3 regions of the Rhizobium sp. BT03 genome follow, and region 2 is predicted to be linked to each of the others. Evidence: predicted binding sites of a transcription regulator. Region 2 holds the regulator's gene; each other region holds the start of a gene.
What was found. The regulator LexA, encoded in region 2, represses DNA repair genes until DNA is damaged. The targets are predictions, from matches to a motif close to TGTTCNNNNTGTGTTCNG.
Positions count from the first base shown of each region.

Region 1: dnaE (DNA polymerase III subunit alpha) is a predicted target of LexA. The motif match lies at 3,007-3,024, and genes of this name have one in related genera.
Region 3: QMO80_RS19590 (putative DNA modification/repair radical SAM protein) is a predicted target of LexA. The motif match lies at 3,081-3,098, and genes of this name have one in related genera.

Region 1 is NZ_CP125640.1:958,861-963,671, forward strand. Features, by position in the region: gene dnaE (DNA polymerase III subunit alpha) at 1-2,770, opposite strand, end outside; gene QMO80_RS04770 (DUF5680 domain-containing protein) at 3,273-3,737, shown strand; gene QMO80_RS04775 (ABC transporter ATP-binding protein) at 3,867-4,550, opposite strand; gene QMO80_RS04780 (lipoprotein-releasing ABC transporter permease subunit) at 4,565-4,811, opposite strand, start outside.
Region 2 is NZ_CP125640.1:635,551-640,361, reverse strand. Features, by position in the region: gene QMO80_RS03090 (ComEC/Rec2 family competence protein) at 1-2,293, shown strand, start outside; gene lexA (transcriptional repressor LexA) at 2,274-2,993, opposite strand; gene QMO80_RS03080 (VOC family protein) at 3,190-4,083, shown strand; gene kdsA (3-deoxy-8-phosphooctulonate synthase) at 4,083-4,811, shown strand, end outside.
Region 3 is NZ_CP125640.1:4,027,648-4,032,458, reverse strand. Features, by position in the region: gene carB (carbamoyl-phosphate synthase large subunit) at 1-276, shown strand, start outside; gene QMO80_RS19595 (UdgX family uracil-DNA binding protein) at 392-1,843, opposite strand; gene QMO80_RS19590 (putative DNA modification/repair radical SAM protein) at 1,843-3,075, opposite strand; gene greA (transcription elongation factor GreA) at 3,330-3,806, shown strand; gene QMO80_RS19580 (glycosyltransferase family 4 protein) at 3,834-4,811, shown strand, end outside.

The sequences.
Region 1 (4,811 bases), 320 kb from region 2:
CATAACCGAGGATACGGTCGAGGCCGGCTGAAAGCTGGGCGCGGTCGGTGCCGAAACAATCGAAGGCGCCGGCAAAGATCAGGCTTTCGAGCACGCGGCGATTGACCTGGCGCGGATCGATGCGCAGGCAGAAATCCTCGATACCGGCAAAGGGCTTGTCGCCGCGCACCTCGACGATATGGTCGACGGCGGATTCGCCGACGCCCTTGAGGGCGGCGAGCGCGTAGTAGATGCGGTTGTCGCCGGTCTGGAAATGGCGGAAGGAGGTCTGCACCGAAGGGGCGATCACCTCGATGCCGAGGCGCTTGGCATCCTGGCGGAAATCGTTGACCTTTTCCGTGTTGGACATGTCGAGCGTCATCGAGGCGGCGAGGAATTCGACCGGATAATGCGCCTTCATGTAGGCCGTCTGGTAGGAGACGATGGCGTAGGCGGCGGCATGCGACTTGTTGAAGCCGTAATTGGCGAACTTCGCCAGCAGTTCGAAGATATTGTCGGCCTGCGGCTTCGAGACGCCGTTCTTGACGGCGCCGACGACGAAGCGTTCGCGCTGCTGGTCCATCTCGGCCTTGATCTTCTTGCCCATGGCGCGGCGCAGAAGGTCGGCTTCACCAAGTGAATAGCCGGACAGGACCTGGGCGATCTGCATCACCTGCTCCTGATAGACGATAACGCCCTGGGTTTCCTTGAGCAGGTGGTCGATCATCGGATGGATCGACTCCAGCTCCTCGTCACCATGCTTGCGGGCATTGTAGGTCGGGATGTTCTCCATCGGGCCCGGGCGGTAGAGCGCCACCAGCGCGATGATATCCTCGATACAGTCCGGCTTCATGCCGATCAGCGCCTTGCGCATGCCGGCACTTTCCACCTGGAACACGCCGACCGTCTCGCCGCGCGACAGCATCTCGTAGGTGGGTTTGTCGTCGAGAGGAATGGCGGCGAGATCGACATTGATGCCGCGTTTGGCGACGAAATCGACCGCGACCTTCAGCACCGTCAGCGTCTTCAGGCCGAGAAAGTCGAATTTGACGAGGCCGGCCTGCTCCACCCACTTCATGTTGAACTGGGTGACCGGCATGTCGGAGCGCGGATCGCGATACATCGGCACCAGCTTGGAAAGCGGGCGGTCGCCGATGACGATGCCGGCGGCATGCGTCGAGGCATGGCGGTAAAGCCCCTCGATCTTCTGGGCGATGTCGAGCAGGCGCGCAACGACCGGTTCCTTCGCCGCCTCTTCCTGCAGCTTCGGCTCCTCCTCGATCGCTTTGGAGAGCGGCGTCGGATTGGCCGGATTGTTCGGCACCAGCTTGCAGATCTTGTCGACCTGGCCGTACGGCATCTCCAGCACGCGGCCGACGTCGCGAAGGGCGGCGCGTGCCTGCAGCGAACCGAAGGTGATGATCTGGGCCACCTGCTCGCGGCCATATTTGGCCTGGACGTAGCGGATCACCTCTTCGCGGCGGTCCTGGCAGAAGTCGATGTCGAAGTCCGGCATCGAGACGCGTTCCGGGTTGAGGAAGCGTTCGAAGAGCAGCGAAAACCGCAGCGGATCGACGTCGGTGATCGTCAAAGCGTAGGCAACCAGCGAACCGGCGCCCGAACCGCGGCCAGGGCCGACCGGAATGTCGTGCTGCTTGGCCCATTTGATGAAGTCGGCAACGATCAGGAAGTAACCGGGAAAACGCATGCGCTCGATGACGCTGAGTTCGAAATCCAGCCGCTCGCGATAATCCTTTTCCTCGTAGCCCGGCGACATGCCGAGCGTTGCAAGCCGCATGTCCAGCCCTTCGACCGCCTGGCGGCGCAACTCGCTCGCCTCGGCGCGCTCGGCCTCCTCGGCGTCGTCGGTCGCACCGGTGAAGCGCGGCAGGATCGGCTTTCGGGTCTTCAGCACGAAGGAGCAGCGCCTGGCGATCTCGATCGTGTTCTCCAGCGCTTCGGGCAGATCGGCGAAGAGCTTGGCCATCTCGGCCCGGCTCTTCAGATAATGGTCCGGGGTCAGGCGAAAGCGGCTGTCGTCGGAGACGATGGCATTGTGGGCGACCGCCATCAGCGCGTCATGGGCGTCGTAATCGTCACGCGTCGGAAAGAAGGCCTCGTTGGTCGCAACCAGCGGCAGGTCGTTGCTGTAGGCGAGCCCGACGATCTTCTGCTCGTGACGTTTGTCGTAGGTGCCGTGCCGCTGCAATTCGACATAGAGCCTGTCGCCGAAGAGACGTTTCAGCGCCAGCAGCCGGGCCTCCGCCTGCGCGGGATGGCCCTCCCGGATCGCCGCGTCGACGGGCCCGGTCAGGGCGCCGGTCAGGGCGATCAGCCCTTCCGTGCCGGCCTCCTCCAGCCAGGAGGCACGGATATGGATAGCCTGGTTGCTTTCACCGCCGAGATAGGCGCGGCTGACGAGATCGACGAGCCGTTCGTAACCGGCATCCGTGGCGGCGAGAAGAACGATCGACGGCAGCTTGACCAGCGCCTGCTGGCCGCCGCGCTTTTCCGTTTCCAGCCCATCTTCCATGTCGATCGAGACCTGGCAGCCGATGATCGGCTGCAGGCCCTCATCCATCGCCTTCTGGGAGAATTCCAGCGCGATGAACAGATTGTTGGTATCGGTGATGGCGATCGCCGGCTGGCTGTCGCCGGTCGCCTTGTAAAGGATCTTCTTCAGCGGCAAGGCGCCTTCGAGAAGCGAATAGGCGGAATGGACCCTCAGGTGGATGAAGCCCGGCGTGCCGCCGATCGCCTCACCCGTGGAACCCTTTGCCGTATCCGCCATGTCATGCCTTCCCAATCACCCGAATGAATCGGACGCATTGTCGGCATAGAGGGCGATGATGTCCAGAAGAAGTCCCGCGTCCGGACCGCATGATTGCCATGCGGTCCCCTGAAAACTTTAGATCGCCATGACGATGAGCGAGAAGCTGGCAACGAACATTGCGATGGAGGTGAATGCTGCGATATCACGGATCATGTCAGTCATTTGGCTCTCCTTTACTCGTTATGTTTTCAATTTGTTCGATGTATGTTCCATTGTCAACAGGAATCTTTTCCTTCTTTCTTGCGTTTGAAAAACCCGAAATGCGCATTGCGAATCGGTAGGCGGCAGCGAGCGATCCGATGGGGCGGCTCCTCCCCCTACCCGATCCGTGACGGATCGGACACGCTGCCCGAGCGGCAGACCGCCTCTCACGGCGACCGCCTGTTTTTGGCTTCCGTTCTGTTTTTGTTCTTTACATGGCGCAGCATATTTGCCAGCATCCGGCCGGGAGGAGAACGGCATGTTCGACATTGCGATGCTCAATGAATTCGTCGTGGAGGCCAAAGCTGCGACCTATGTCGGCGGCGGTGTGCCGCGCACGCCCTGCCGGCCGGGCGCTCACGATATCGGCTATGAGCGCGGCGACTGGCGTTATCTCGACAGTTACTTCGGCGGCACCGATTTCGCCGGACAGGAGGTTGTCTGGTTTGCCGGCGAGCCCGTCTGGGTGATGAATTATTTCGGCTGGATCGTCGCACCGGAGCTCATCGACGGCGCTGCCGCCGGTGCGGTGATCAAGGCGGCACTTTCAGCCATGTATCGGCAGGGACGCTTTCTCGGCGGCATGGAATTCGACCATCCGCTCGGCCGCTATCTCGATCGCAGCGAAGGGAACTGCGAGCGGTTCAGCGGCAATGAATGCATCATGGTCGACTTCAGGAAAGCCTATATGCTCGAATATCGCGGCGGATTGGTCGTCCCCTAATTGCAAGCCGACATATTGGAGCATGAAGTTATCCGAAAACCGCACACACTTTTCGGCATCATGCTTTAGCTCGTTGTTTTTATGCATGTCGTTATCCCGGAACCGCTGCACACTTCCGGGCGACATGCATTAGAAATCGACGATCTTGCCATCGGAGATCGTCACACGCCGATCCATGCGGCGGGCGAGCTCGTGATTGTGGGTGGCGATGAGGGCCGCGAGGCCGGACTGGCGCACCAGCGCCTCCAGCGCGTCGAAGACGTAACTTGCCGTTTCCGGGTCGAGATTGCCGGTCGGCTCATCGGCAAGAAGCAGGGTCGGCGCATTGGCGACGGCGCGGGCGATCGCAACGCGCTGCTGCTCGCCGCCGGAAAGCTCGCCGGGGCGATGGGCGCCGCGGTGGCCGATGCGCATATAATCGAGAAGCTGGCCGGCCCGCTCTCCTGCTTCCTTCCAGGACAGCCCGGCGATCAGCTGCGGCATCATGATGTTCTCAAGCGCGGAAAATTCCGGCAGCAGGTGGTGAAACTGGTAGACGAAGCCGATTTCGCTGCGGCGGATCGCCGTGCGCTTGTCATCGCTCAGGCCATCACAGGCATGGCCGTTGATGTTGACCTCGCCGCCGTCCGGATGCTCCAGCAGGCCGGCGACATGCAGCAGGGTCGACTTGCCGGTGCCTGAAGGAGCGACGAGAGCGACGATCTCGCCCTTCGACATCGAAAAATCCGCGCCCTTCAGGATCGGGAGCAGCGTATCGCCCTGCCCGTAATGGCGCTCGACGCCGGTAAGCTTGAGAACGACGTTGCGTTTCATGAAGGCGGCATTCCTTATTCGTAGCGCAGGGCCTGCACCGGATCGAGCCTGGAGGCGCGCCAGGCGGGGAAGATGGTCGCGATGAAGGAGAGCGTCAGCGCCATGACGACGATCGAGATCGTTTCGCTGAGATCCATCTCGGCCGGCAGCTGACTGAGGAAATAGACCTGCGGATTGAAGATCACGGTGCCTGAAATCCAGGAGAAGAACTGGCGAATGGATTCGATGTTGACGCAGACGAGGACGCCGAGCAGAACCCCG
Region 2 (4,811 bases):
GGCCGCAGCCCGGCATTCGCTGCGGGCCTGCAGGCACATGCTGAGCGAGGAGGCGGATCACGGCCGCCTGCTGCTGCTTTCACCGGTCTTCCTTGGCGCCGGCGCAGCCTTCTGGTTTCTGGCGGCATCCGATTTTCCGCTCATTGCATCGCTGCTCTCGCTGTCCGTATTGACGATCGCGGTTCTCATGACCGGCCGCAGCCGGACGGCGTTGCGGGCAACGCTGCTGGCGCTTGCACTGGTGGTTTGCGGCATGCTCTGCGCACAGTTCGAGAGCTGGCGGGCTTCGACCGTGATCCTCGATTCCTCGGTGACGACGACCGTGACCGGCCGTGTCGAACGGCGCGAAGGCGACGGCCGCGGGCGCTGGCGCTACATTCTTGCGCTCACCGGCACTGAAGCGCCGGAGTTGAAGCGGCCGCCGGGGCGCATAACCGCGATTGTCCGCGGCGCCGACACGCCTTTCGAGATCGGCGACATCGTCACCGGCAGGGCACGGCTGACGCCGCCGTCAGGCCCCGCACTTCCCGAACTCAACGACTTCTCCTTCAGCGCCTATTTCGACGGCATCGGCGCCAACGGCCTCTTCTACGGCGCTCCGGAGAAGGATTTGGAGGCGGGTCCGCAAGCGGCAAGATCGACGTCGGACGCTCTGCTCGAATGGCTCTACCGGCTGCGCAGCAGCATCGGCGACCGCATACGGTCGATCCTGCCCGGCGACACCGGCGCCTTTGCCGCCGCGCTGGTGACCGACGAGCGGCGCGCCATCTCGAATGCGACGACGGAGGCGCTGCGCCAGTCGGGCCTTGCCCATATCGTCGCGATCTCGGGTCTCAACATGGCGCTGTCGGCCGGCATTTTCTTCGTCGGCTTTCGCATGCTGCTCAGCCTCTTTCCTGTTGTCGCTCAGGCCTATCCGACGAAGAAGATCGCAGCCGCTGGCGCGCTCATCGCCGTCACCGCCTACTTTCTGATCTCCGGCTTCGGGGTCTCGGCCGAACGCGCCTTCATCATGATGGCCATCATGCTGATCGCCGTCTTCTTCGATCGGCCGTCGATCAGCCTGCGCAATGTCGTTCTCTCGGCGCTTGTTATCATCGCCATTTCACCCTCCGAAGTCTTGGGCCCGAGCTTCCAGATGTCCTTTGCCGCGACATTGGCACTGGTATCGGGCTATCAGCTGTGGAAGGATCGGCGCGTCCGCGAAAACGCCTTGCTCAAGCTGCCGATCTTCCGCCCGGTCGTGGCCGTCGCCGGTTTCTTCGGCGGCGTCCTGCTGACCTCGCTGATCGGCGGTTTTTCCACGGCGCTGTTTTCGATCGAGCATTTTCATCGGCTGACCGCTTACGGCCTGCCGGCAAACCTCGCGACGATGCCGATCATCTCCTTCATCGTCATGCCGGCCGGGCTGCTGGCGATGTTGCTGATGCCGTTCGGTCTGGACGCTCCGCTCTGGGAGGTGGTCGGCTTCGGTCTCGACCTGGTGATCGCTGTCGCCAAGACGGTGTCCGGCTGGGGCGGTGATATCGGCGTCGGCCGTCTGCCCGCCTGGTATTTCGCCGTCGCCGTGGCAGGCTTCCTGTTGCTGACGCTGCTGCGCACCCGGCTGCGCCATGCCGGCACATCGATCCTCGCCGTCTCGACGCTCATCCTGCTGGTTCTCCCGGCCCCTCGACCGCCGGATCTGGTGATTTCCGAGGATGGCAGCCTGGTCGCGCTGGTTGCAGTGGCGGCAATGGCTTCCAACCGTGAAAACCCGCCGGATTTCATCTTCGACCAATGGCAGAGAGCGCTGGTCCTGCCGACGCATCACCCGCCGAAAATGCTGGACGGCCCCGCTATTCCTCCGGAGGGAGAAGACCGCCGCGTCAGGCTTTCCCGCGATCAGCAAAACGAAGCGAGGACGGCGATGCGGGCGGCCGCCGCGGGCGGTGAAGCAAACCGCTTTTCCTGCGTCAAGAAGGCCTGGTGTACATCGAGGCTTGGCAATGGCCGCGTCATAACGGTCATCGACAATGCCGCCTATCTCGGTTCGGCCTGCGACGCGGCGGATATTGTCGTGACGTCTGTTCGCCTGCGGTTCAACGGCTGCCGCTCAGGCGCGACGCTCTTCACCGGTGAGACGCTGCGCAGGTCCGGTTCCGTCGAATTGCGCTTCGCGGACGCCGGCCTGGAGGTCGCAACCGCATTCGAGAGCCTGTCGCGGCCGTGGATGCGCCATCGTGCCTATGACTGGCGCAGCAACAGTTTTGCCGAAACCGGCCCGTCCAGCGTCAATGATAGCGGCGAATGAGGCCGACGAGCTTGCCCTGCACCTTGACGCGGTCCGGTCCGAAGATCCGGGTCTCGTAAGCCGGGTTGGCCGCTTCAAGCGCGATCGAGGCGCCCTTGCGGCGGAAGCGTTTCAGCGTCGCTTCCTCGTCGTCGACGAGGGCAACGACGATATCGCCGGGACTTGCTGTGCTGCCGTTGCGGATGATCACCGTGTCGCCGTCGAAGATGCCGGCGTCGATCATCGAATCGCCCTTGACCTCCAGCGCGTAATGTTCACCGGAGCCGAGCATGTCTGAGGGAACGACGATGTCGTGGGTGTTGTTCTGGATCGCCGAGATCGGAACGCCCGCAGCGATTCGGCCCATGACCGGCACCGAGACCGAGTTGCCGTTGTCGGCGGCGGGTTTGACCGGTGCGGGGGCGGCGACCGGCTGGGGCTTGCCGAGGCTGCCCTCGATGACGCTCGGCGAAAAGCCGCGCCGGGGCTGGATGCTGGGGCTGTAAGCTTCGGGAAGCTTGATGACCTCGAGCGCCCGGGCGCGGTTCGGTAGGCGGCGAATGAAGCCGCGTTCCTCAAGCGCCGTGATCAGGCGATGAATGCCGGATTTCGAGGCCAGATCCAGGGCATCCTTCATCTCGTCGAAAGACGGTGGAACGCCGGATTCCTTCATGCGCTCATGAATGAAAAGGAGAAGCTCCTGTTGTTTGCGCGTGAGCATCGGCGTGTGACCCCTGATTGAAACAAATCCAGAACAGACACTATATGTTCCATATGTGTTCCGCAAGTGGCTAAATTTCCGTAAAACTTGCCGCCAACTCGTTGAGATTTTTATTTTCATTCGCCGGATTGGCGCCATGTCTTGCATTGAGGATAGCGCCGTCGCACATCTCTTCGCGATTGCAGAAGGGGATATCATGAACACGCATGCCGCCAAACCGCACCCGCTCGATCATGTCGTGCTGCCGGTCGTCAATATCGATCTGGCGCGCGAAAGGCTCGGCAAGCTCGGCTTCACCGTTGCCGCCGACGCCCGCCATCCCTTCGGAACGGAGAATGCCTGCGTCTTCTTTGCCGACAAGACCTATCTGGAGCCGCTCGGTATCGCGAGCGTCGAGGAGAGCGAGGCATCGGCGCGGCAAGGCAATGTCTTCACCGCCCGCAACCGCGCTTTCCGCTTCCGCTGCGGCGATGAGGGGCTTTCGGCGGTGGTTTTCGGCACTGAAGATGCCGGCATCGACCATCAAAGCTTCATTTCAGGCGGATCGAGCGCCGGCGAGATGCTGGAGTTCAGCCGGCCGATGAAAATGCCGGATGGTTCTGAAAGCGTCGGCAGCTTCAAACTGGCCTTTGCGGGCGATCTGCGGGCACCCGATTTCTTTCTCTTCACCTGCCAGCGCATCAATCCATTGCCGGCCGACCGCGGCGCGCTGGAGACACACGCCAATGGCGTGACCGGCATTGCCGAGATCGCGCTCAGCGCGCCCGATGCCGCCGCCTTCGCCGGCTTCGTCAGCCTTGCCATGGCGCAATCGGCCGTCGAGAAAACCGGTTTCGGGGTCAATATCGCGGCGCCGAATGCGAAAATCAGCCTGATGACATCGGAAGGACTGGAGGCCTATTTCGAGGCCGCCGTCTCATCCGCCGATCGCGGTCTGCGCGGCCGGGCGATCCTCTTCACTGTTGCCGATCTTGCCGTGACAGAAGCGCATTTGGCTGCTAACGGAGTGACATACACGCGCAAGAACAACCGCATTTTGGTGAAGCCGGCGCCCGGGCAAGGCACGCTTTTCGCCTTCGAGGAAAGATGATGAGCACTGATACGAATTCGGAAGTCAGGATCGGCGAGGGCGCAGGCCAGGTCACCTTTTCCAATAGCGGCCGCCTGTCGCTGATTGCCGGCCCTTGCCAGATGGAGAGCCGCGACCATGCCTTCATGGTTGCCGGCACGCTGAAAGAGCTCTGTGCCAAGCTCGGAATCGGCCTCGTCTACAAGAGTTCCTTCGACAAGGCGAACCGCACCTCGCTCTCGGCCGAGCGCGGCATCGGGCTTGAAAAGGGCATGGAAGTCTTCGCCGACCTGAAGAAGGAGTTCGGCTTTCCCGTCCTGACCGACGTTCACACGGCCGAGCAATGCGCCGAAGTGGCAAAGGTGGTCGATGTCCTGCAGATCCCGGCCTTCCTCTGCCGCCAGACCGACCTTCTGATCGCCGCCGCCGAGACCGGCCGCGCCGTCAATGTCAAGAAAGGCCAGTTTCTTGCTCCTTGGGACATGAAGAACGTGCTGAAGAAGCTCAACGCCAGCGGCAACCCGAACGTGCTGCTCTGCGAACGCGGCGCCTCCTTCGGCTACAATACTTTGGTTTCCGACATGCGCTCACTGCCGATCATGGCATCGATGGGCGCGCCCGTCGTCTTCGATGCGACCCATTCCGTGGCGCAGCCGGGCGGGCAGGGCGATTCCTCCGGCGGTCAGCGGGAATTCGTGGAAACGCTGGCGCGCGCAGCGGTGGCGACCGGTATTGCCGGCGTTTTCGTC
Region 3 (4,811 bases), 1.1 Mb from region 2:
GGTGAAAACGGCATCACCGCCACCAAGATCAACAAGGTGCTCGAAGGCCGTCCGCATATCGAGGACGCGATCCGCAACCGCCAGGTCCAGCTCGTCATCAACACCACCGACGGCAACAAGGCGATCTCGGATTCGAAGTCGCTGCGCCGCGCGACGCTGATGCAGAAGGTGCCCTATTACACCACCATGGCCGGCGCCGAAGCCGCCGCCCAGGCGATCAAGGCGCTGAAGGCCGGCAATCTCGAAGTCCGGCCGCTGCAGAGCTACTTCGCCTGAGATTGGAGCAATTCCAGCAAAACTGCGCCCGCGGTTTTGCCTCCGAAATTGCGCAAAAAACAAAGAACAATGTCACCGCTCAATGAGCGGTGACGCGACTTCAAGCGGAATCACTTTATCCGGCGGACGCCATAAGCCGCTGAATCTCCAGCATATCGTTGCGAAATTGCACCATCTCCTCCGCTTTCAGCCGCTCGTCGGGGATCCGCAGCAGATAGGATGGATGCACCGTCACGAAGAGCGTGTGTCCTCCTTCGATCACCATCGCCTTTCCCCTGACGTCCTGTAGGCGTTCTTTCACATCGGTCAGCGCCGCAAGCGCCGTCGCCCCCATGGCGACGATCAGCTTCGGCTTGATGAGCGCCAGTTCCCGATCGAGCCACCAGCGGCAATGTTTCACCTCGCCCATATTGGGCTTCTGATGGATCCGGCGTTTGCCGCGCGGCTCATATTTGAAATGCTTGACTGCGTTGGTGACGTAGAGCGCCGATCGGTCGATGCCGGCTTCGGCAATCACCTGGTCGAGCAGCTTGCCGGCCGGACCGACGAAGGGGCGCCCGGCAATATCCTCCTGATCACCAGGCTGCTCGCCGACGAACATCACCTGCGCATCGCGCGGCCCCTCGCCGAAGACGGTCTGCGTCGCCTTGGCATGCAGCGGACAGCGGGCGCAGGCGGCGGCTTCGGCGCGCAGGGCTTCGAGCGTGCCGGCCGGCGCCTTGGGTTCGGCAGGGATATTGCGCGCCGCCTGCTGCAGCCGGTCGTGAAAGGGCAGCGATTGCGTTGCCTCCCTTGCCGCCATCTCCCGCACCTTGCTTTCGGCCGATGTGATCAGACCCGGAATGAGATCGGCCTCCGGCAGGTTCTTCCAGTATTTTTTCGGCATTTCCGCTTGCATCGCCTTCAGCTTCAGCCGCGCCGGATTGAAGATGCTGGCATAATAGGTGCGCCAGAGATCGTCGGTGGCATCGGTGAGATTGGGCTTCTCGCACGGCGCGTCGTTCATCGTCAGCCGTTCGCCGTCCCAGGCCGCCGAGCCCTTGGGCGTGGCGATCAGCCAGTCCATATCGGTGAAACGGCGCTGGAAGAACGGCGCGGTCCGCCTGACGATATGATGGTCCGGCTCGAACCAGGCGATGAATTTTCGACGGCCCGCCGCTGCCGCACCAACCTCTTTGAACCTGACGAAGGCCGTCATCTTGTGGGCGTCGCGCCGGACATTTTTTGCCATCAGCCGAGCACGCACGACATCCTCGTCGGAGGCCACCTCCAGCACTTGCCGGTCCAGCTGCAGCCGCCAAAGCAGGCGGTAAAGCAGGGAGAAGCGCGCCGCGTCGGAATGGCAAAGCACCGTCTCCGCAAGCTCGATAAAGGCGGGCGGCACCGTCATCGGCTTGCGTGTCACAGGGGCGGGCGGCATGGCGTCGCGTTGAAAGGCAAGATCGGCCTCTGCGCTTTTTTCCCGCCAGTCGATTTCCTCAGGCAAGATGCCGGCGGCGGCAAAAGCGCGCGAGGCATCGCGCCATTCGGCAAGATCGCCCCGTCCTGCAAGCACGACCCGGCGCATCATAGCAGAGACAACTGTTCAGGTTTCGGCTCGAACATGGCGCGAAGGTCCGGGCGGTCGATCAGCCGGCGCGGCGACCAGCCTTCCGCCGAGATGAAGGACTGGACTTTCTTGATCGAGATGCCGAGCCGCGAAAGATCGTCGAGCCGCAGCCGGCGAAAGCGGCGGGCCGAAACGATTGATTTGACCGTCTTGGTGCCGAGACCGGGAACGCGCAGTAGGCGTTCACGTTCGGCTTTGTTGATATCGACGGGAAATTCGGCCCGGTTGGCGAGCGCCCAGGCAAGCTTCGGGTCGAGGTTGAGGTCGAGCATGCCGCCCGTCTGGTTGGCGGTAATTTCGTCGATGCCGAACCCATAGAACCGATAGAGCCAGTCGGCCTGATAGAGCCGGTGTTCGCGCATCAGCGGCGGCTTGATCAGCGGCAGGTTTTTCGATGAATCCGGGATCGGGCTAAAGGCGGAATAATAGACACGCTTCAGGCCGTAACTGCTGTAAAGCCGGCCGCTGGTCGCAAGGATCGTCGCGTCATTCGCGCCGTCGGCGCCGACGATCATCTGCGTGCTCTGGCCGGCCGGTACGAAGCGCTGGCGCTTCCTCGTGCGCAGCGTCGGCTCGCCGGCCGCCTCGATCTTCAGCCGCAGATCGCCCATCGATCGGCGGATATTGGCGGGCTTCTTTTCCGGCGCGAAGCGGCTGATGCCGTTATCCGTCGGCAACTCGATGTTGAGCGACAGCCGGTCGGCGAAAAGCCCCGCCTCCTCGATCAGCCGCGGCGACGCTTCGGGGATCGATTTCAGATGGATATAGCCGCGAAAATTATGGGTCACGCGCAGTTCGCGGACGATGCGGACCATCTCCTCCATCGTATAATCGGAAGAGCGGATAATGCCGGAGGAAAGGAACAGGCCCTCAATATAGTTGCGGCGGTAGAATTCCAGCGTCAGCCAGACGACTTCCTCGGGCGTGAAGCGCGCCCGTTCGACATTGCTCGACGAACGATTGACGCAATAGGCGCAGTCGTAGATGCAGAAATTGGTCAACAGTATTTTCAGAAGCGAAATGCACCGCCCGTCCGGCGCATAGGCATGACAGATGCCGGATCCCTCGGTCGAACCGAGCCCGCCGCTTGTTCCCGAATCGCGCTTCACCGTGCCGCTGGAGGCGCAGGAAGCATCATATTTGGCGGCGTCGGAAAGGACCGCCAAGCGTTCTGTTAGCGATTTCTTCATTGGCATGTTCACTATATGTTCTTACGGGCAAAGTCAATCGCGGCGATCCTGCCTTAACCGCGTTTTTGCGCCTGATGACCCGCCGTGGCGGTGGCTCGCTTTTTCGTCTATGCGAATTTTCTGGAAATCGGCCTTGGCGATCTGCTATAAGCACTTAACTAGGATTGTGGCACGGTTCCGAAGCTCCCCTTCGGGACCTGTTTTCTTTTGTGTTCGCGCCTACTGCGTAGATACAAGGAGTGAAGGACAGAAAAATGGTTGATAAGGTACCGATGACACAGGGTGGTTTCGTCAAGCTGCAGGAAGAGCTGCGCTGGCGTCAGCAGGAGGAGCGCCCGCGAATCATCGAGGCGATCGCCGAAGCCCGTGCTCATGGCGACCTTTCCGAAAACGCCGAATACCATGCCGCCAAGGAAGCCCAGAGCCACAATGAAGGCCGCATCAGCGAGTTGGAAGATCTGACGGCGCGCGCCGAGGTCATCGACCTCACCAAGATGTCGGGCGACAAGATCAAGTTCGGCGCCAAGGTGAAGCTCGTCGACGAGGACACCGAGGAAGAAAAGACCTACCAGATCGTCGGCGACCAGGAAGCCGACGTCAAGGCCGGCCGCATCTCCATCTCCTCCCCGATCGCGCGCGCGCTGATCGGCAAGGAAGTCGGCGATTCCATCGAGGTCAATGCGCCCGGCGGCTCCAAGGCTTACGAAATCCTCCAGGTTTCCTGGGGCTGATCGCCCGCCACAGACGAGACCCCTCCTTTGCCTGATATGCGTGACGTCGAGATCATCGCGCCCAATTTCAAGCGCCGGCTCTCCGGCGTCACGTCGACCATCGTCCAGCTCATCCCCTGCCAGATCCGGCTCGGCGTCAGGATCGCAACCCTCGGCCCCGGCCTGCCGGAGGGTCTGCCGAAGCTGCGGTGGTCGCAGCTCCCAGGTCTCTGGCGCCCGCCGGCGCGCCGGCGCCGGCGTGTCTGGCACGCCCGCCGCAACAATGAGATGGCCGTCGGCATCCTGCTTCGCCACCTGCTGCGCATGCCGCTGAAACTCGTCTTCACATCAGCGGCGCAACGCCGCCACACCGCCTATACGAAATGGCTGATCCGCCGCATGGACGCTGTCATCGCGACCAGCGACCGATCCGGCTCGTTCCTCGAGGTGCCGCACACCGTCATCCAGCACGGCGTCGACCTTAGCCTGTTCCACCCGCCGGAAACGGCGGAAGACACCATTGCCGCCACCGGCCTGCCCGGCCGCCATCTGGTCGGCTGTTTCGGCCGCGTGCGCCATCAGAAGGGCACCGATCTCTTCGTCCGGGCGATGATCGAACTCCTGCCGCAGCACCCGGAATGGACGGCCGTCGTCTCCGGCCGGGTGACGGCGGAACACACGGGCTTCGCGGACAAGCTGAAGGCCGATGTCGCGGCCGCCGGCCTTGGCGACCGTATCCTCTTCCTCGGTGAAGTGCCCGATATTAAGGTCTGGTATCGCCGTTTAACGCTTTACGTCGCCCCTTCCCGCAACGAGGGTTTCGGCCTGACGCCGCTCGAAGCCATGGCTTCGCGGACGGCGGTAGTGGCATCCGACGCCGGCGCCTATGCCGAACTCATCGCCGAAGGCGAGACCGGCTCGGTCGTCGCCGCCGGCAACGGCGAGGCGCTGACGCGGGCCATCGCGCCCTATATCGCCGATCCCGGTCGGGCGATCGCGCATGGCGAGAATGCACTGCGCCATGTC